One region of the Roseateles sp. PN1 genome, then DNA from elsewhere that is predicted to be linked to it. Evidence: predicted binding sites of a transcription regulator. Region 1 holds the regulator's gene; each other region holds the start of a gene.

Region 1 (4,309 bases):
TGTGGGCGTCAGCATGGCGTCAAACCACCGAGCTACAAAAAGCCGCCACCTGCGCCCAAAGGCCGTGCCCCAAGGCCCAGCCCGAAGCTGCTACCAGCCCCAGCCCGCCCAAGCGCACCGACAGGCGCAGCGCACCCGCGCCACCATCTTGGGCCGTACGCAGACGGCTCAGCAACCAGGGCCCCAGGGCTAATCCGGCCCCAGAACTGATGGCAAAGCAGGCCATGACCGCCCCGCCCTGTGCCGGCCCGGAAGCGAGCGCCGCCAGCAGCAAAGCCGATTGCAGCAAGCCGCAAGGCCAAGCCACCCAGGCCAGCCCAGCCAGCCCTGCGCGGGCCCGAACTTTCATTTGCGCCGGGCCGGCGAAGGCCACGCCCCCTTGGCGCAAGCCATCAACCGGCACTTCAAGCCGGCGCCCGACATCCTGCCCCAGCCGCGCCAGCCATGCCGGCGGCTGACCGCGCCAGAGCAAGGCCAGGCCCAACATCAAGGCCGCCACATGCAGCATCACCCACAGCGGGCGCAGCAGCGCCGAAGCCTGCCCCATCTGGCCCAGCAACTGCACGCTGGCAGCCGCCACAGCTCCCGCGGCCGCGTACCCCACCAAGCGCCCGAGCTGAAAGGTCACGGGTGCGCGCCCCCCGGCCGCGGCGCAGGTCGCGCCACACATGGCCAAGCAATGAGGAATGCCGGCCAAGCCCATCAACAGGGCCGAGCCGGCAAGGGCGACATCAAGCATCAGATGATTTTAGAGAACTTCGCGCGGCTGCGATCGGCTTGCAGGTAACGGTCAAACACCATGGCCACAGCGCGCACAAAGAACCAGCCCAGCGGCGTCACTTGAATGGCGTCGGCATCCACCGTCACCAAGCCCTGCTCCGCAAGTTCACGCATACGCTCCAGCTCGGGCTTGAAGTACTCGGCCACATCCACCAGGTGCGCCAAGGCGATGGACTCAAATTCCAGCCGCCCCTGGCACATCAAGGCCATGATGACGGCGCGGCGGACGATGTCGTCACGAGTCAAGGCCAAGCCGCGTTCGATGGGCAACTGACCCTGGCGCAGCATGTCGTAATAAGCCTCCAGCGTCTTGACGTTCTGGCTGTAATTGGCACCAACGCGGCCGATCGCCGACACACCCAAAGCAATCAGGTCACAGTCCGGCTGGGTGCTGTAGCCCTGGAAATTGCGATGCAGGCGGCCCTGGCGCTTGGCCACAGCCAAAGAGTCATTCGCCAAGGCGAAATGATCCATGCCAATATAGCTGTAGCCATGCGTCATGAAGCCTTCAATCGCGCCATGCAACATCGCCACCTTGGCGGCACCCGGCGGCAGTTGGGCTTCGTCGATACGGCGTTGCGGTTTGAAGCGCTGCGGCAAATGAGCGTAGCCGTAAAGCGCGATGCGATCCGGCTTCAAGGCACCCACTTGTTCGATGGTGCGCGCAAAAGACTCAGGCGTTTGCAGCGGCAGGCCGTAGATCAGATCAACATTGGTGGACTCAAAACCCAGCTCGCGCGCTGCCGTCATCAAGGCCTCGACGCTGGCAAAGCTCTGCTGGCGATGCACCGCCTTTTGAACATGCGGGTCAAAGTCTTGCACGCCGAAACTCAAGCGATTGAAACCCAGGCTGCGCAGATGCTTGAGGCGATCCACATTGACCGTGCGCGGATCCACCTCGATGGCCATCTCGGCACCAGCAACGATGCGGAAGCGTTCACGCAAGGCCTGCACCAGGCCCGTCAACTCTTCATCGCTGAAGAAGGTCGGCGAGCCGCCACCCAGATGCAGCTGAGACACCCCGGCGCCGCGCCCCAGATGCGCCAGCGTCAAGTCCATCTCGGTGATCAAAGCCTGCAGGTATTCAGCGGCTTTATCGTGATGCTTGGTAATGACCTTGTTGCAGGCACAGTAGTAGCACACCGATTCACAAAACGGAATGTGCACATAGATCGACAAGGGCGCAGCGCCGCCGATCTGCGAGCCTGTGGCCCGTTGCACCAAAGCCTGCGCGTAGTTTTCGGCGGTGAAGGCCTCAACAAAGCGATCCGCGGTCGGGTACGAGGTGTAGCGTGGCCCGGACACATCGAAGCGGCGCAACAGGTCTTCGTTGATGATGCTCACGGCGGAGTCTTTGCCTGACAGGACTTGGGGCTGGGTGATAGAAACCATGGCTCGCATATTGCCAAGCCCGCCACACAAGCGATTGACCGAGATCAAGTTTGGCCTCATTCTTTGCCCTAACAATCGCATGCATTGCGCATTGGGCTTGAGCTAAATCATGTTTGGCGAAGCCGATAGGCGGCGAGCAGACGTTCGATTCGCCGCCTTGCCCCGAACAGATGCCGGCAACGGCGCCTGCCCACTGCGATATGCGTCATCCATAATGCACTCCATGAACGTCACCGTACCTATCAAGATTGAACCGCTCAAGGTCGCCTGCTCCAGTTGCAATTTGCGCGAGCTTTGCCTACCCGTTGGCTTGTCGTCGGGTGACCTCGAGCAGTTAGACGAGTTGGTGGCCACGCGCCGCCAGGTGTCGCGCGGCGACACCTTGTTTCGCAGCGGCGACCCCTTTCAGTCGCTTTACGCGGTGCGCACCGGTTTTTTCAAGACCTGTGTCTCTTCAGAAGATGGCCGCGACCAGGTCACCGGCTTTCAAATGGCGGGCGAATTGCTAGGCTTGGATGGCATCAGCACCGACCGCCACAGCTGCGACGCCGTGGCGCTGGAAGACTCGCAGGTCTGCGTGATTCCCTTCGAACAGCTGGAAGAGCTGTCGCGTGAGTTCACCGATTTGCAGCGCCAGTTCCACAAGATCATGAGCCGCGAAATCGTGCGCGATCACGGCGTGATGCTCTTGCTGGGCAGCATGCGGGCGGAAGAGCGCCTGGCGGCTTTCTTGCTAAACCTGACCCAGCGCCTGCAGGCGCGCGGCTTCTCGGCCGCCGCTTTGGTGCTGCGCATGACGCGCGAGGAAATCGGCAGTTATCTGGGCCTGAAGCTGGAAACGGTCAGCCGGACCTTCTCGAAGTTCCAGGAAGAAGGCCTGCTGGAAGTGAAGCAGCGCCACTTGCGCATCCTCGACCAAGCCGGTCTGCAGAAGCTGGTCAATAACGGCACTTGCTGAACTGAGGCAGGCGGCGGGCGGCTGAGCCGCGCCAGCGGCACAATGAAAGAAGGGCTGAGTGGTACTCAGCCCTTCTTTTATTCATTCAGGCATTCAGCGCCGCCCGAGCGAGCGGCCTGCGGCAGCCTACTGCGGCCAACGCCGCGGGTGAATAGCCTGGGGTGCATCAGGCGTCTCCGGCAAGGTGGCCAGCATCAGGCTGATGCTAGAGGCCAAGCTGATGACACTCCAAAAAATCAGAAAGCTGAGCGTGTAGACGGCCTGCCGGGAGAGTTCCATGCGCTCGCCACCGAACCAGGTCAAATCGCTGGGGTCAACCACCGAAAACACCAAGCCCTCGGTCACCCCTGCCATCACAAAGGCCGGCCAGGCGATTGCCATCGCCCAGCGCGCCAATCTGGACGTAGGCGGCGGCAAATCCACCGCAAAGGTGGCGTCGTCCGACTCAACACGATTGCGGGGCTCGGTCTTCATTTCATTGCGCGCCGGTGGCAGCGTGGTTGCGGCCCTTCATGGCCGGCGCCAAGGAGGCTGGATCGGCTTCCTTGGACGCCTTGCCCACATAAGTAGTCTGCACCTTGGACTCATCCAGCACCGTCTCGGGGAAATGCAGGGCCAGGAACAGGGTCACAAAGCTGGCGATCACCACCACACCCGGGCCACCCCACACCAGCCACATGAACTTCTCACGCCACCAGGGGCTAGCGGAATCGGTCGTGCGTTTGTTTTCTTGACTCATTGCGTCAACTCCTGCTCTGCAAGGACTTCTTGTTCAAATGATTCGTTAGCGCTCAGCGCGGCACGACAAAGGTCGATTTTTCCTTGATCTCGATCTTGCCGCTGGCAACACCCGCCTTGTCAACCGCCTGCCCCATCAAGGCAAAAGAGATGGGATGCGCACCGACACCCGCTTGCGCCGCTGACTCAGGCGGAATTCGCACCGCCACCGACACCCAGCGCGCTTCGGCAGGCGCCAAGACCAAGCTCACTGGCTTGCCCAAGGCAATGCCTTCCATGCCCTTGACGCTGAGGCTGCACTGCTGCGCGCCCTCGGTCGCATTCATGATCTGCAGGCGGTAGAGGTTTTCGATATAGCCGTCTTCCACCAAGCGCGACAGCACGCCACGGTCACGCACCACATCCAGTTTGACGGGGCTGCGCAAGAACAAGAGGCTGGCC
Region 2 (4,309 bases), on a different contig from region 1:
AGCCCGGCCGATCTGTCCTGGCTTGACCAGCATGGCCAGTACGGCGCCCAGCACAGCTATGCGCCCATGCCCTGGGCCGAGGCACGCGAGCTCGGCCGCGCCGAGTACCGCATCCAAACCCGCATCGCCGGCAAAGCGCGCCAGTTTCTGGCTCTGGACCAGGCCCTGCCAGAGCTGGGCTGGACGCTGACCGTGATGAGCGATCTGGCCGAGCTGCGCCAGGCCCGCCGCCAAGCGCAGGCCCTGGCCGCCTTGGCCGGTGGCATCACCTTGCTGGCGGGCCTGTATTGGCGCTTGCGCGAGCGCCGCTTTGCCGAGCAAAGGCACGCTCGCCTAGAACTGGAGCAGCGGGTGCAAGAGCGCACCCGCGAGTTGCAAGAGGCGCATGCCTTTCGCAAGGCCATGGAGGATTCGCTGCTGGTGGGCATGCGCGCGCGGGCGCCGGATGGGCGCATCATCTACGTCAACCCCGCCCTGTGCGAAATGGTGGGCTACAGCGCCGAGGAACTGCTGGGTGCCAAGCCACCCTACCCTTACTGGCATCCCGACGATCTGGACAAACACTGGCGCGACAGCGAGGCCGCACTGAGCGGCCAGGCCGCGCTACACGGCTTTGAGTCCCGCGTGCGCCACCGGGACGGCCATGAGGTCTACACCATGGTCTACACCGCGCCCTTGATTGACGCCGCCGGCCAGCACAGCGGCTGGATGAGTTCGGTGGTGGACATCACCGCGCAGAAGCAAGCCGAGGAGCGCCAGCGCCTGCAAGACGCTCAACTGCAGCGCAGCGCCCGCTTGGCCGGCCTGGGCGAAATGGCCTCCACCCTGGCGCATGAGTTGAACCAACCGCTGATGGCCTTGTCCAACTTCGCCCTGGCGGCGCGTGCTTTCGCGGAGCAAGCCTCGCCCAATAGCCAGGGCTTGCTGATCGAAAGCCTGGGCGAGATCGTAGCCCAGGCGCAGCGCGCGGCCGAGATCGTCAAGCGCTTGCGCGGCCTGGTGCGCCAGCGTGGCGGCGTGCATGAGCCGGTGGACATGCCCGCCCTGCTTGAACGCGTGCAGTCCCTGCTGGAGCCCGAGCTGCGCCTGCGCAAGGCCAGCCTGCAGTTGCAGCTGCCGAACGCCTTGCCGGCCGTGCGCGGTGACCCTTTGCTGCTGGAACAGTTGATGATCAATCTGCTGATGAACGCCCTGCAGGCCTGCCAGGATCTGCCGCCCGAACGCCGCCAGATCGAAGTCACCGCCAGCGTCGAAGGGCAGACCATGACACTGCAGGTTCTGGACCGCGGCCCCGGTATTGCGCCCGAACTGCTGGGCCAGCTCTTCGACCCCTTTTTCAGCACCAAGCCCGATGGCTTGGGCCTGGGCTTGAAGATCTGCCGCAGCATTGCCGAAGCCCATGGCGGCGCGCTCAGCGCCGCCAATCGCATAGACGCCCCCGGCGCCCGTTTCAGCCTCAGCCTGCCCATCTCCTCATGAAGAATCTCGCCAGCCACCGCCATTGCCTCTACGTGGTGGACGACGACGAAGCCGTGCGCCGCTCCCTGATGATGCTGCTGTTCGCCAGCGGCCAGCCGGTGCAGGCTTTTGCCTCGGGCGAGGCCTTTCTGGAGGCGCTGAATCCGCTGCAACCGGGCTGTGTGATTCTGGACCTGCGCATGGGCCAGGGCATCAGCGGCCTGGAGGTGTTCGATCGCCTGCTGACCTTGCGCAGCCCGCTGGTCGTCTTGTTTTTGTCCGGGCATGGTGAGATTTCCATGGCCATCGAGGCGGTCAAAAAGGGCGCTTTCGACTGGGTGGTCAAGCCCAATACCGCCGAGTTGCTGGCCAAGCTGCCGCAGGCCCTGGACGCCGCACATGCGCGCGCCGAAGCACTGGCCCGCTGGACCCTGCTGACCCCGCGTGAGCGAGAAGTGGCCCGCCATGTGGCCCTGGGCACACCGAACAAGGAAATTGCGCGGCTGCTCAATCCCCCCTGCAGCCCCCGCTCGGTGGAGAGCCACCGCGCCCATCTCTTCGCCAAGCTGGCCTTTGCCAATGACAACGAGCTGGGTCGCTGGTTGCAACAGCACGCCTGGCTGCAGGACTGAGGGCGCCGGAGCCTTCTCCCCATACGCCTGTTCCGCCCCGCTGTGGCCCACAGTTGCGCAAACGCCGCAGCTGCCCAGAGGCTTTCTTGAGCTAGCTCAAACAGGTCCGGTCAGACAGGCACCAGCGTTTTTGAGTTTGCGAAATATCAAGGGTTAACCCCTTGCAGGCCGTTTCAATAGCGTCATCGGGACTCAAACCCATCACTAGGAAACCTTGCAAACATGAACAAGCTCGCTACTTCCCTCGCCGTCATCGCCCTGGCCTGCACCACCTTCGCTGCCCAAGCCCAGCAAGAAGGCAACTGGATGGTTCGTGCCCGTGCCGTCAACCTCGACTCGGCCAACAAAGACACCACCGGCCTGGGCCTGAGCGTCAACAACAAGGTCATCCCTGAAGTTGACATCACCTACTTCATCACCCCCAATATCGCTGCCGAACTGATCCTGACCTACCCGCAAGGCCATGACCTGAAGTCCAATGGCGCCAAGATTGGTACCCTGAAGCACCTGCCCCCGACCCTGTCGCTGCAGTACCACTTCATCCCCACCGGCACCTTCCGTCCTTATGTGGGCCTGGGCGTGAACTACACCAACTTCTCTGAAGTGAAGTTCGACGCCAGCCTGGAAGGCGCCGGCAAGCTGAATCCTTCGATCGACAACAACAGCTTCGGCCTGTCGGTTCAAGTTGGCGCTGACGTGCAGATCGCCAAGAACTGGTACCTGAACGTGGACGTCAAGAAGGTCCAGATCGGAACCAAGGTTTATGCCAACGGCGTCAAGGCTGGCGACTTCAAGGTTGACCCCCTGCTGGTCGGCGTTGGCGTCGGCTACCGCTTCTAAGCAAACAATGGCTTGAGCCGAAGCCTGCGCGCACCACAGCGTGCGCTCAACTTCTGCCCCATTTGAAAACCGCAGCCTCGGCTGCGGTTTTTTCATTTCTGGCGCTGCTCTGTCCCGGCGCCGTCACCGGCAACTATGCGCCGAGCTTCCGGGTGCTGGACTCGGCCGGCCGCCAGGCCAGCGCCAATATGCCCATCACCATCACGACCAAGTAAGCCGCGGGCCGAGCGAGGCAAACCACCACCCCTCCCCCAAAGGAGGGGCCGAAATTGAGAGGCCAAAACAGGACTTGTGCCGCAGAATCACAAGCCTGTTTTTAGCCATTTTTCGCTGCCCGCCATGCCCCTGCGTTACCTGCTCTGGATTGCTATTGCTTTGCTCACCCTAGCCGCCGGCTGGCATGTCAGAAACACCGAATTTGTACGCGACTTGATCAACCCCGGCGCCGGCAAGGCCCGCCCGATTCAATTCGACAACGGCAGTCGCCGCGAGATTGCTGAACCTGTCAAGCCGCCGCCCGGTGCCGCCAAGCCGCTGCCGCAAGGCGTGATGCGCAAATGCCTGCGCGGCCGCGAGGTGGTCTACACCGATGTGGCTTGCCCAGCAGGCTATGCGCAGGGCGATGTGTCGGGCGGCACGGTCAACACCGTGGCCGAACCCGGCCGCCAAGCGGGTGCAACGGGCACGCCCGCATCAGCTGGCGGAGCCGCGTCGGCGCCGGGCAAAAAGGCGGCCTTGCGCGAGGTGCTGGATATGAACAGCAATAACGATTTACGTCAGCGCATGATGGATCGCGCCATCGACCAAAGCACGCGCTAGTCAGCGCTGCACTTCAGCTAGCCGGCTTTGCTAAGCCTGCTGGCTGAAGTCACAACACAGGTCGGCCGAAGCAGCCGAAACCAAGCCCGCTGATCAGGCCTGCGCCGCGAACGCATCCCGCGTCAGATTCTCCGGCCCGCCATCGGCACGGCAGACCACATCGTCCTCGATGCGCACGCCACCGAAGCGGCTCAGGTGCGCCACCAAACTCCAATCCACCGCGGCGGCCGCGGGCGTGGCCTTGAGCTTGTTCAGCAAGGTCGGGATGAAGTAGAGGCCAGGCTCGATGGTGACCACCATGCCAGGCGTCAGCGTGCGGGTCAGGCGCAGATAGGGATGGCCTTCGGGCTTGGGCGACAGCGTGCCGCTGTCGTCAGCCATGAAGCCGCCCACATCGTGCACCTGCAGGCCGATCAGATGGCCGATGCCATGCGGGAAGAAGGTGGAGGTCACGCCCTGCGCCAGCTGCTCAGCAACGCTCAGTTTGACCACGCCGAGGTCCTGCAGAATGCCCGCCACCTTGGCGTGAGTGCTGAGGTGGATGCTGCGATAGTCCACGC
Region 3 (4,309 bases), on a different contig from region 1:
AGGTCAGGCTGTCGCCGCCCAGAAAGGCGCCGTCGCCATTGTTCAGGCCCAGGTACTGCGAGCCCGAGGTGGTCCAGAAGCCGCCTTTGACATAAGGCGTGGCAGGGCCGGCGGAGTCGGCGCTGAGACTGAAACTCGGGCTGCCGGCGCTGTTGGTGTAAGCGTTGCCCAGCAGGCCTGCACCGTCGAAGTTGCTCAGTTGCGCGGCGCCTAAGCCACTGGTGGCGGTCACGAAAGCCGCTTGGCTCTGGTAGGTCACCACACCCGCCGCCGCCTGCACGCCCCAAGCCAAACCTGTGGCCGCGAGCAATGCGCGACACGCTAAAGAACTCATTCGCATGATCGACTCCTTTTCCTCAGCTAGAACCACACCGCAGGCACGGCATTGCGCTCACATCGCAAGACCCAAGCCGTCCTCAGGCACCAAATTGGCAGCCCAGCTCTTCGAGCTGCCCCTGTTGAACACGTTGATAAACGATCTGCGGCAGCGCGGCCGCGCCGCCGCCCGCGACGGGCTGGCCCGCCCGCAGCGCAATGGTTTCGGTGACGGCCTCGGGCACGGCCGTGAACTGGCTCAGTTGCACGCCCGGCCGCTGCGCATCCAGGTCTGAACTTTCCAGGTTGTGCACGGGCTTGCCATCAGCCGTCTGCGTGACCGTGGCCCAAAGAATCTGCACCTCACGCTGGCCGGCCCGGTAGTTGAAACTCCGCTGGCCGGCATTGATGCGCAGCAGGCAGTCCTCGCCCCTCGCGGTTTGCCCTTGGTAGCTGCCCGCGAGGCAGGCCAGATTGATGTCCCCTTCGGGCGCGGCGGCCTTGAGCTTGCGGCTGAGTTCACCGAGGCATTGGTGCAACTGGGGCAGAGCCGTCAAGGCCAGGGGTTTGGCGGCAGCCTCCTCGGCCTGGCGCATCGCTGCGAGCTGAGCCCGCTCCGCCGCTGCAGCCGCTTCGTCCGCCGCGCCACCGCAGGCCGACAGCAAACCAGCAAGGCCGGCCGTCAGCGCGAAGCGCCAAACTCCCAAGTCACGGCATGCAGATGAGCAGCACATGGCCCCTCCTTTGGGAGGCAAGCATAGGCTTTCCGTGACTGAATGCGCATAGCCCCCCATGAATCAGGGAAGGTGAAAACCCTAGCGACTAAGCGCTTGCGCTGGGGACCTGCGGCAGTTTCGCAGGGCAGTGGCACCACCGGCCGCAAGCTTTGGAATAAGCCCCCAGCCGGGTGTGCAATGGCCTCATTCACCGCTAGGCCAGCGGGAGGGCTTTTGGTTCTACATGCCAGGCTGCAAGCGCGTATGCAACTGTTTGGCCAGGTCGACGGCGCTGCCGCCGTAATGGGCTTGGCGGTAGCCCAGGCGTTGCAACAAGCCCAGGGCCAACTCGGCGCGCGCGCCGGTGGCGCAATAGACGATCAGCGGCGTTTGGGCATCGGTGGCCAGCAGGCGGATCTGCTCTTCCAGGCGCGGCATGGGCAGGCAATGCGCGCCGGGCAGGTGCCCGGCCATGAACTCGGCGTAGCTGCGCACATCGATCAGCAAGGCATCCTGCGGCAGGCTTGGCGCCGCTTGATCCAGCGCGGCAGCGGCGTGATCCGGCGCATGCTCGTGCACCTGCGGGGTCGAGGGGTAGGCCTCCACGGGCAGCAAACTCATATTCCAGTTCATGGTCAAGTCTCCTTCGTGGCGTTTCGCTGTGCGGCCCGGCCGGGCGCTGCTGTACGCGACACCTGCTTTTTACTGCAGACTGCAGCGCCTGGCGAGCCACTTTTGCACGGTGGGGCCACCGCAGAATTTTTCTCAGTCCGGAGGGGATCAGCTGGGCCAAGGACGATCTGAGCTTGCTTTGCTCCAGCGAGTTCGGGTACCTCAATCAGCACCCTGCGCGATACTGAAGGGCGGAGGGCCAAGCCCAAGCGGAGCGTTTGGAACGTCTTCGCCCTTGGCGGATCTTTGCGGCTTTGGGCCGCGTTGGGTGCCGGTATTGACCGGCCAGGCCAAACCTCCGGCGCATTCTTTTTCCCCCGCTTCATGCATCAGACCCGACTTCTTTTTGAACAAGCCGCTGCGGCGCCGCTGCCCGACTGGGAGCAACTTGCCCCCGCCTATCGCCTGGGCCAGTACAAGAAAGGCGCCGACATCTTTGCCGAGGGCGAGTGGCAGCCCTTCGTCTACGTGCTGCGCCAAGGCATGGTCAAGCTCAGCTATATCAACGAGCAAGGCGAGGAGTGGATCAAGTCCTTCATCGGCGAGGGTGATTTCTTTGCCTGCCCGAATGTGCTGGTGGCCGGCCGCAAGACGGACTATTCGGCCATCGCCCTGGAGGACTGCCTGCTGGAGCAGCTGGACTACGCCAGCCTGCGCCGCCTGATGCTGCGCCACGCCGTGTGGCAGGGGGCGGTGCTGCAATTGCTGGAGCGGCATATCGTGCGCAAAGAGCAGCGCGAGCGTGAACTGCTGACCATGCGCCCCGAGGAGCGCTATCAATCCTTTTTGAGCAGCTACCCTGCCATTGCAGAGCGCATTCAGCAGCGCGATATGGCGCACTATTTGGGCGTTACGCCCGAAGCATTGAGCCGGATCCGCAAACGCCTGCGGGCTTGATCTAGCGCAAGTGCGCTGCGGCTGAAATTTGCCGATTGATTTGGATCATTTGAAGCGCGGCTCGCAGCGACGAAGCTGGCGGCACTTTCCCTGTTTCGCAATGCATCGAATTGCGTGAACTGGGCTTTCGCCGAGTTTTGCGGCTTCTTCTTCGCTGATCAATCCAACTCACCATGCTGACCTCTGCATCCAATCGCGCCCCCTCCTCAGTCAAAGCCTTTTTGCTGGGCGGCGGCATCGGCTCCATGGCCGCCGCGGCCTTCATGATTCGGGACGCCAAAGTGCCCGGCGCCAACATCACCATTTTTGAAGCCGCCCCGCTGATGGGCGGCAGCCTGGATGGCGCCGGCGACGCCGAGCGCGGCTACTCGCTGCGTGGCGGCCGCATGCTGACCACCGACAACTACGAGTGCACCTGGGATCTGTTCAAGACCATCCCTTCACTGGAGCATGCCGGCCAAAGCGTGTTTGACGAAACCCTGGCCTTCAATGAGAAGTACAAGGCGCATTCGATGGCTCGCCTGGTCAATCGCCAGCGCGCCAAGATGCCGGTCGAATCCATGGGCTTCTCCATGCACGACCGGGTGGAGCTGCTGCGCCTGAGCAATGCCAGCGAAGAAGAGTTGGGCACTTCGACCATTACCGACTGGCTCTCGCCTGCCTTCTTCGAGACCGAGTTCTGGTTCATGTGGGCCACCACTTTCGCCTTCCAGCCCTGGCACAGCGCCGTTGAATTCAAGCGCTATCTGCATCGCTTCATGCTGGAGTTCTCGCGCATCGAGACGCTGGGCGGCGTCAAGCGCACCGTCTACAACCAGTACGACTCTTTTGTGCGCCCCTTGCAGGCCTGGTTGCAAGCCCAGGGTGTGCAGTTCGTGATGGATGCCAAGGCGACCGACCTGGAGCACCGCGAAGAGGGTGGCAAGTTCGTGGTGACTGCCATTCAGCTGAAGCGCGCGGGCGCCACGGAACGTGTCGAGGTGGGCGCCGATGATCTGGTGTTCTTCCAGAACGCCTCCATGACCGATGCCTCCAGCCTGGGCTCCATGCACAGCGCGCCGCCTGCCTTGAGCAAGCGCGACAGCGGCGGCTGGACCCTGTGGGAAAAGCTGGCCAAGGATCGCCCCGAGTTTGGCAACCCAGCTGCCTTCAACAGCAGCATTGCCGAGTCGATGTGGAACTCCTTCACCGTTACCCTCAAGGACACGGTGTTCTTTGACAAGATGCGCGCCTTCAGCGGCAATGAGCCGGGGACAGGCGGCCTGGTGACCTTCAAGGACTCGAACTGGCTGATGTCCATCGTGCTGGCGCATCAGCCGCACTTTGCCAATCAGCCAGCCGATGTGCAGGTGTTCTGGGGTTATGCCTTGTTCCCCGATCGCATCGGCAATTTCGTTGCCAAGCCCATGGCCGAATGCACCGGTGAAGAGATTCTGCGCGAGCTTTGCGGCCATCTGCGCTTCGACTTGGATGCCGTGGCGCATGCCAACTGCATCCCTTGCCACATGCCCTACATCACCAGCATGTTCATGCCGCGCGCGCTGAGCGATCGGCCCCTGCCGGTGCCCAAGAGCTCGAAGAATCTGGCCTTCATCAGCCAGTTCGTGGAGATCGCCGACGACGTGGTGTTCACCGTCGAGTACTCGGTGCGTGCCGCGCAGATGGCGGTGTACGAGCTGCTGAAGGTGGACCGCGCGGTGCCGGCCATC
Region 4 (4,309 bases), on a different contig from region 1:
TAGTGTTCGCGTTCGTAGTTGTGGTTCACGCCGGGCATGGCGTTGACCCGCTGCGCCAGCGCCTCCAATTGCGCTGGCGGAACCGCCATGGCGCACAACAGGCCCGCCCCTGCCGCCCGCGCGCCCCAAATGCCGCCGATGCGCGAAAGGCTGCCTTGCTCGCACAAGCGCTGCAGGCGAGCCATCACCGCATCGCCATCACTGAGACCCAGCGCCTTGGCCAGTTCCGTAAAGGGTTCGGCGCAGATGGGAAAGCGCTGCTGCCAGCGGTTCAGCAACTCCTCATCTTGGGCGCTGGTGGGCAGGTGGGACATGGCGCTCAGAACCCGCTGCGCTGGGAGCGACTGGTGAAGAAGATGCCGCTCGGCGCCACGGCCTTGAGCGTCGCTTGGCGCGCGAAGCTGCGGGTGTCCAGCACGTTGACGGCGTTATCGTCACGGGTCGAAATCCAGACCGACTCACCGCGAGGAGTGAACTCCATATGCAGCACCGCCTTGCCGGGACTCAGAGTTTGAATGACCTGCCGGCTCTGGGTATCGATCACCTGGACCTGGTTGTAGTCGGGCACCGCGAAGTTCACCCAGACCTGGCGCCCGTCCGGCCGGGCCATCACGAAGACCGGCTGCCCGGCCACCGGGATACGGCCCAGCTCCTGCCAGCTGTCAATGTCCACCACCAGCACCTCGTGCCGGCCGATGGCCGGTAGATAGGCCTGCCGGCCGGCAATGGCCCAGCCGCGCAAGTGCGGCATCTTGAACACCGGCAAAGGCTCCTGGCCACGGCCATAGCCGGCCAAGATGCGCTCGGCCTTGGGCTCCGCGGCCCAGAGGTCGATCTTGACCAGCCCGTCTTCCCCGAAGAGGCCGGCGATGTAGTAGCGGCCATCCGGTGTGATGAGGGCGTCATAGGGCTGCCGACCAACGTTCTTGAACTTCTGCACCTGCGGCGCCTGGCCTGCGGCCACGCCGGAGAGATCGGCGATCCAGATCTCATTGGCATCGAACAAGGCGTACATGAAACGCTGGCCCGGCAGTTCAACCAGGCCCACGACGCGGGACAGCTTGCCGGGCTCGTACTCCGCCGGTATATCGGCCACCAGGCGCAGCGTCTGGCTGTCAAACACCCGGATGCCGCCCGGCTGATAGTTCTGGGCGGCCACCAGGCTGCCATCCTGAGAAATGGCTCCGCCAATCGAATTGCCGCTTTGCTGGATTCGGCCCACCAAGCTGCGGCTGGGCAAATGCACTTTGCTGAGCGCGCCATCGCGCCCAAAAACAAAGGCGTAGGCGCCGTCGCGGGAGTAGACCAGGGAGGCATGCGACAAGTCGCCCAGCCCCTTGATAGCCCCCAGCACCTCACGGCGGCTGGTGTTGACCACCTGCAAGCTGCCACTGGCGCGTTCAACCACCAGGCCAAGATCGCCGGTGCCGACAGCAAGCGGTGTTGGCGGCGGTGGCGCGGGAGGCGTGGCGACACAGGCGGCGAGCGGGACGCACAGGCTGAGCAAGGCGAACACGCGGGCGCCTGCGAACTTGATGCGACGGGCGCGATGGACAGACATGAATGAGGAAATGGAGACGAAGTTCATGGCCTGTGCTCTTGCGAAGCAAGCTCCTGTTTTGGCGCTGGGGGCAGCTGCATATAGGCCGCCAGCCAATCGGCTTCTGCCGCAGTGATCATGCTTTTCCAGGCGGGCATGGGCGTTCCCGGCCTGCCGTGGTAAATCGTGGCGGCAATAGCAGCCTGCGGCAGCTGCTGCATGGCCTCGGCGTGAATGGCAGGCCCCAGGCCACCGGTCAGACGCAGACCGTGGCAGGAGCCGCAATCATGCGCAAGCATGCGCCGCAGCTGTTGCTGGCGGGCCGGGCTGGGTTGGCTGTCAGCAAGCACCGGACTTGTTGGCGCAGGCTGCGCCGCCACGCCGGGGCTTACGAATCCGTAGAGCAACACAGTTAGCAGCAGCAGGTCATTGCGATTCAACATGCCGCCATGCTCCCCTGCGAGGCATCAACTGTCCTTGAACTGCATCAAGGACGAAGAGAAGCCACGCTCTCCACAATCAGGCCATGCACCGCAAACAAGGTGTCAGCGCCGGAGCCCCAAAAAATGAGTCCACGTATCGAGCCCCGCCACTTCTCCCGCCCCAGCAACAGCCCGACTTGGGCGCAAGTGACCTTGGTCGGCGCCGGCCCCGGCGACGCCGAACTGTTGACCCTTAAGGCCGCGCGGGCGCTGGCTGAGGCGGAGTTGGTGCTCTACGACAATTTGGTGTCGGCCGAGGTGATGGCCCTGGTCAATCCCGCCGCGGAGACGATCTTCGTCGGCAAGAAGTGCGGGCTACACGCCCTGAGCCAGGAAGGCATCATTGAACTGATGATCAAGCTAGTGCGCGGCGGACGCCGCGTGCTGCGACTCAAAGGGGGGGACCCCTATATCTTCGGCCGCGGTGGCGAAGAGGCCGAGGCCCTGGCTGCGGCAGGCATTCAGTTTGAAACCGTGCCCGGCATCAGCGCCGCACAAGCGGCCGGCGCGGCAGCAGGCATTCCACTGACGCATCGCTCACATGCCGGCACCCTGATCTATGCCACCGGTCATCTTCGCGCCGCCAAGGACACAGATGATGCGGACTCTGAAGCCCTGCCCCTGGACTGGCCCATGCTGGCCCGCCCCCATCAAACGGTGGTGATCTATATGGGGCTGAACAGCCTGCCCCTGATCAGCCGCCAACTGATTCTGCATGGCTTGCCTGCCGATACCCCGGCCGCGCTGGTTGAGAACGCCAGCCTGCCGCAGCAGCGCTGCATCCGCGGCAGCTTGGCCGAGCTGCCAGAGTTGGCCCGCAGCCACGCCCTGAAGTCCCCTACTCTGCTGATGATTGGCGAGGTGACCGCCATGCATGAGAGGCTCAGCCCTGCGATGCACCAAGCTGATGCCCAGCTGCCATCGGGGCTGAAGAAAGCGGCCGCAATGGTCACAGCCGGCTCGCCGGAGCGTCACTGCAAGGTGTAGCTGGCCAACTCGCGGGGCTGCAAGATGTGGATGTCGCGCCGCGAGATTTGAATCAAGCCTTCGTCCTCTAACTCCCGTAGCACTCGGGAGAAGTACTCTGGCGTCAGGCTCAGGCGCGAGGCGATCGTGGCCTTGCTGACCGGCAGCGACACGGTATGGGGCCGGGCCGGTGCGCAGCTCTCGTCTGATTGCCCCTTCAGTAAGAAGCCCACCACTCTTTGCAGACCACTGTGCAGGCAATAGCTTTCCACGTCATGCAGCAAATTCTGGATGCGCTGTGAGGCCTGGGCCAATAAGCGCAGCGAGAAATTGGGGTCCCGGCCAATCTGCGCGACCAAGGCGGCCTTCGGAATGCGCAGCAAGAGCGAATCACTGAGTGACAGCGCGCTGAAGCCGTGGCGCTGGTCATTGAAGATGGCGGACTCCCCCAGGCTTTGGCCCGGGCCGATCAGCTCCAGCACCTTTTCGCTGCCATTGGCGGCCAGGGCGAAGACTTTGATGCGGCCGGTGATGACGATGTGCAGGCTGTCACAGATGTCCCCGGCGCTGAACAGATTGCGGCAGCGGGGAACACGCACCAAGCTGCAGCCATGATCGACGATGCGGGCAAGGTCATCATCATTGATCCCGCGGAAAAGTGGCTGCACGGCGATGTAACGCGTTATCTCAAGCGGTACGTGATTCGAAGGGCTGCTCATGGGTTTGACCTCGTTGCGGGGCGAAAGGAAGAAGGCGCTGCGAGCGCGATTCTGTTCGGCTGCAAATCGGTCAACTTGACGTGCGTCAAGTCATTGTGGGCAGTAGTTCTTCAGAACTATCCACCCTAGTTCTAGCGAACGATGGGCAATGGTTTCGAAGCTACCGCCATCAAACCCCGGTGTAGTTCGCTAGGGCTGAGGCATCGCGGATGCGGATGTCGCGGCGGTCCACCTCGATCAGCCCGGCGGCCTCAAGCTCATGCAGCACGCGCGAAAAATACTCCGGGGTAAGGCTGAGCCGGGAGGCGATGGTCGCCTTGCTCACCGGCAGTGACACGGTGATGACTTCGCCATTCACACAGTCTTCCGCCACTTGATCCCGCAGCAAATAGCCGATCACGCGCTGCACACCGCTATGCAGGGCATAGGCCTGCACGTCATGCACGAGGCCATGCAAGCGGCGCGAAATACCCGCCAGCATGCGCAAGGCAAAGCGGCTGTCTTGCTCGATTTCAGTCAGCACGGCCTGCTTGGACACGGACAAAAGCAGGCTGTCAGTCAAGGCTTGAGCATTGATGATGTAGGGCTTGCCGGTGAACATC

The links. Region 1 encodes FNR, which switches genes on or off when oxygen is low (the NO sensors DNR and NnrR bind a similar motif). Its sites were predicted from a motif close to TTGATNNNNATCAA; they were not measured.
Region 2: a site for FNR is predicted at 2,177-2,190, ahead of AABB87_RS18045 (OmpW/AlkL family protein). Genes of this name have one in related genera too.
Region 3: a site for FNR is predicted at 2,636-2,649, ahead of AABB87_RS02580 (oleate hydratase). Genes of this name have one in related genera too.
Region 4: a site for FNR is predicted at 2,018-2,031, ahead of cobA (uroporphyrinogen-III C-methyltransferase). Genes of this name have one in related genera too.

What each region holds. Positions count from the first base shown of each region.
Region 1 covers NZ_JBCARA010000002.1:497,058-501,366, forward strand. Annotated here, with positions in the region: gene AABB87_RS04825 (sulfite exporter TauE/SafE family protein) at 20-739, opposite strand; gene hemN (oxygen-independent coproporphyrinogen III oxidase) at 739-2,172, opposite strand; gene fnr (fumarate/nitrate reduction transcriptional regulator Fnr) at 2,396-3,130, shown strand; gene AABB87_RS04840 (hypothetical protein) at 3,257-3,604, opposite strand; gene AABB87_RS04845 (hypothetical protein) at 3,606-3,869, opposite strand; gene ccoG (cytochrome c oxidase accessory protein CcoG) at 3,922-4,309, opposite strand, start outside.
Region 2 covers NZ_JBCARA010000012.1:74,412-78,720, reverse strand. Annotated here, with positions in the region: gene AABB87_RS18055 (sensor histidine kinase) at 1-1,479, shown strand, start outside; gene AABB87_RS18050 (response regulator transcription factor) at 1,476-2,090, shown strand; gene AABB87_RS18045 (OmpW/AlkL family protein) at 2,313-2,930, shown strand; gene AABB87_RS18040 (hypothetical protein) at 2,993-3,145, shown strand; gene AABB87_RS18035 (hypothetical protein) at 3,270-3,749, shown strand; gene pepQ (Xaa-Pro dipeptidase) at 3,843-4,309, opposite strand, start outside.
Region 3 covers NZ_JBCARA010000001.1:657,152-661,460, forward strand. Annotated here, with positions in the region: gene AABB87_RS02560 (PEP-CTERM sorting domain-containing protein) at 1-340, opposite strand, end outside; gene AABB87_RS02565 (hypothetical protein) at 417-1,022, opposite strand; gene AABB87_RS02570 (rhodanese-like domain-containing protein) at 1,272-1,664, opposite strand; gene AABB87_RS02575 (Crp/Fnr family transcriptional regulator) at 2,028-2,600, shown strand; gene AABB87_RS02580 (oleate hydratase) at 2,774-4,309, shown strand, end outside.
Region 4 covers NZ_JBCARA010000015.1:45,531-49,839, forward strand. Annotated here, with positions in the region: gene ahbB (siroheme decarboxylase subunit beta) at 1-314, opposite strand, end outside; gene AABB87_RS20030 (cytochrome D1 domain-containing protein) at 320-1,561, opposite strand; gene AABB87_RS20035 (c-type cytochrome) at 1,585-1,983, opposite strand; gene cobA (uroporphyrinogen-III C-methyltransferase) at 2,107-3,009, shown strand; gene AABB87_RS20045 (Crp/Fnr family transcriptional regulator) at 2,994-3,707, opposite strand; gene AABB87_RS20050 (Crp/Fnr family transcriptional regulator) at 3,877-4,309, opposite strand, start outside.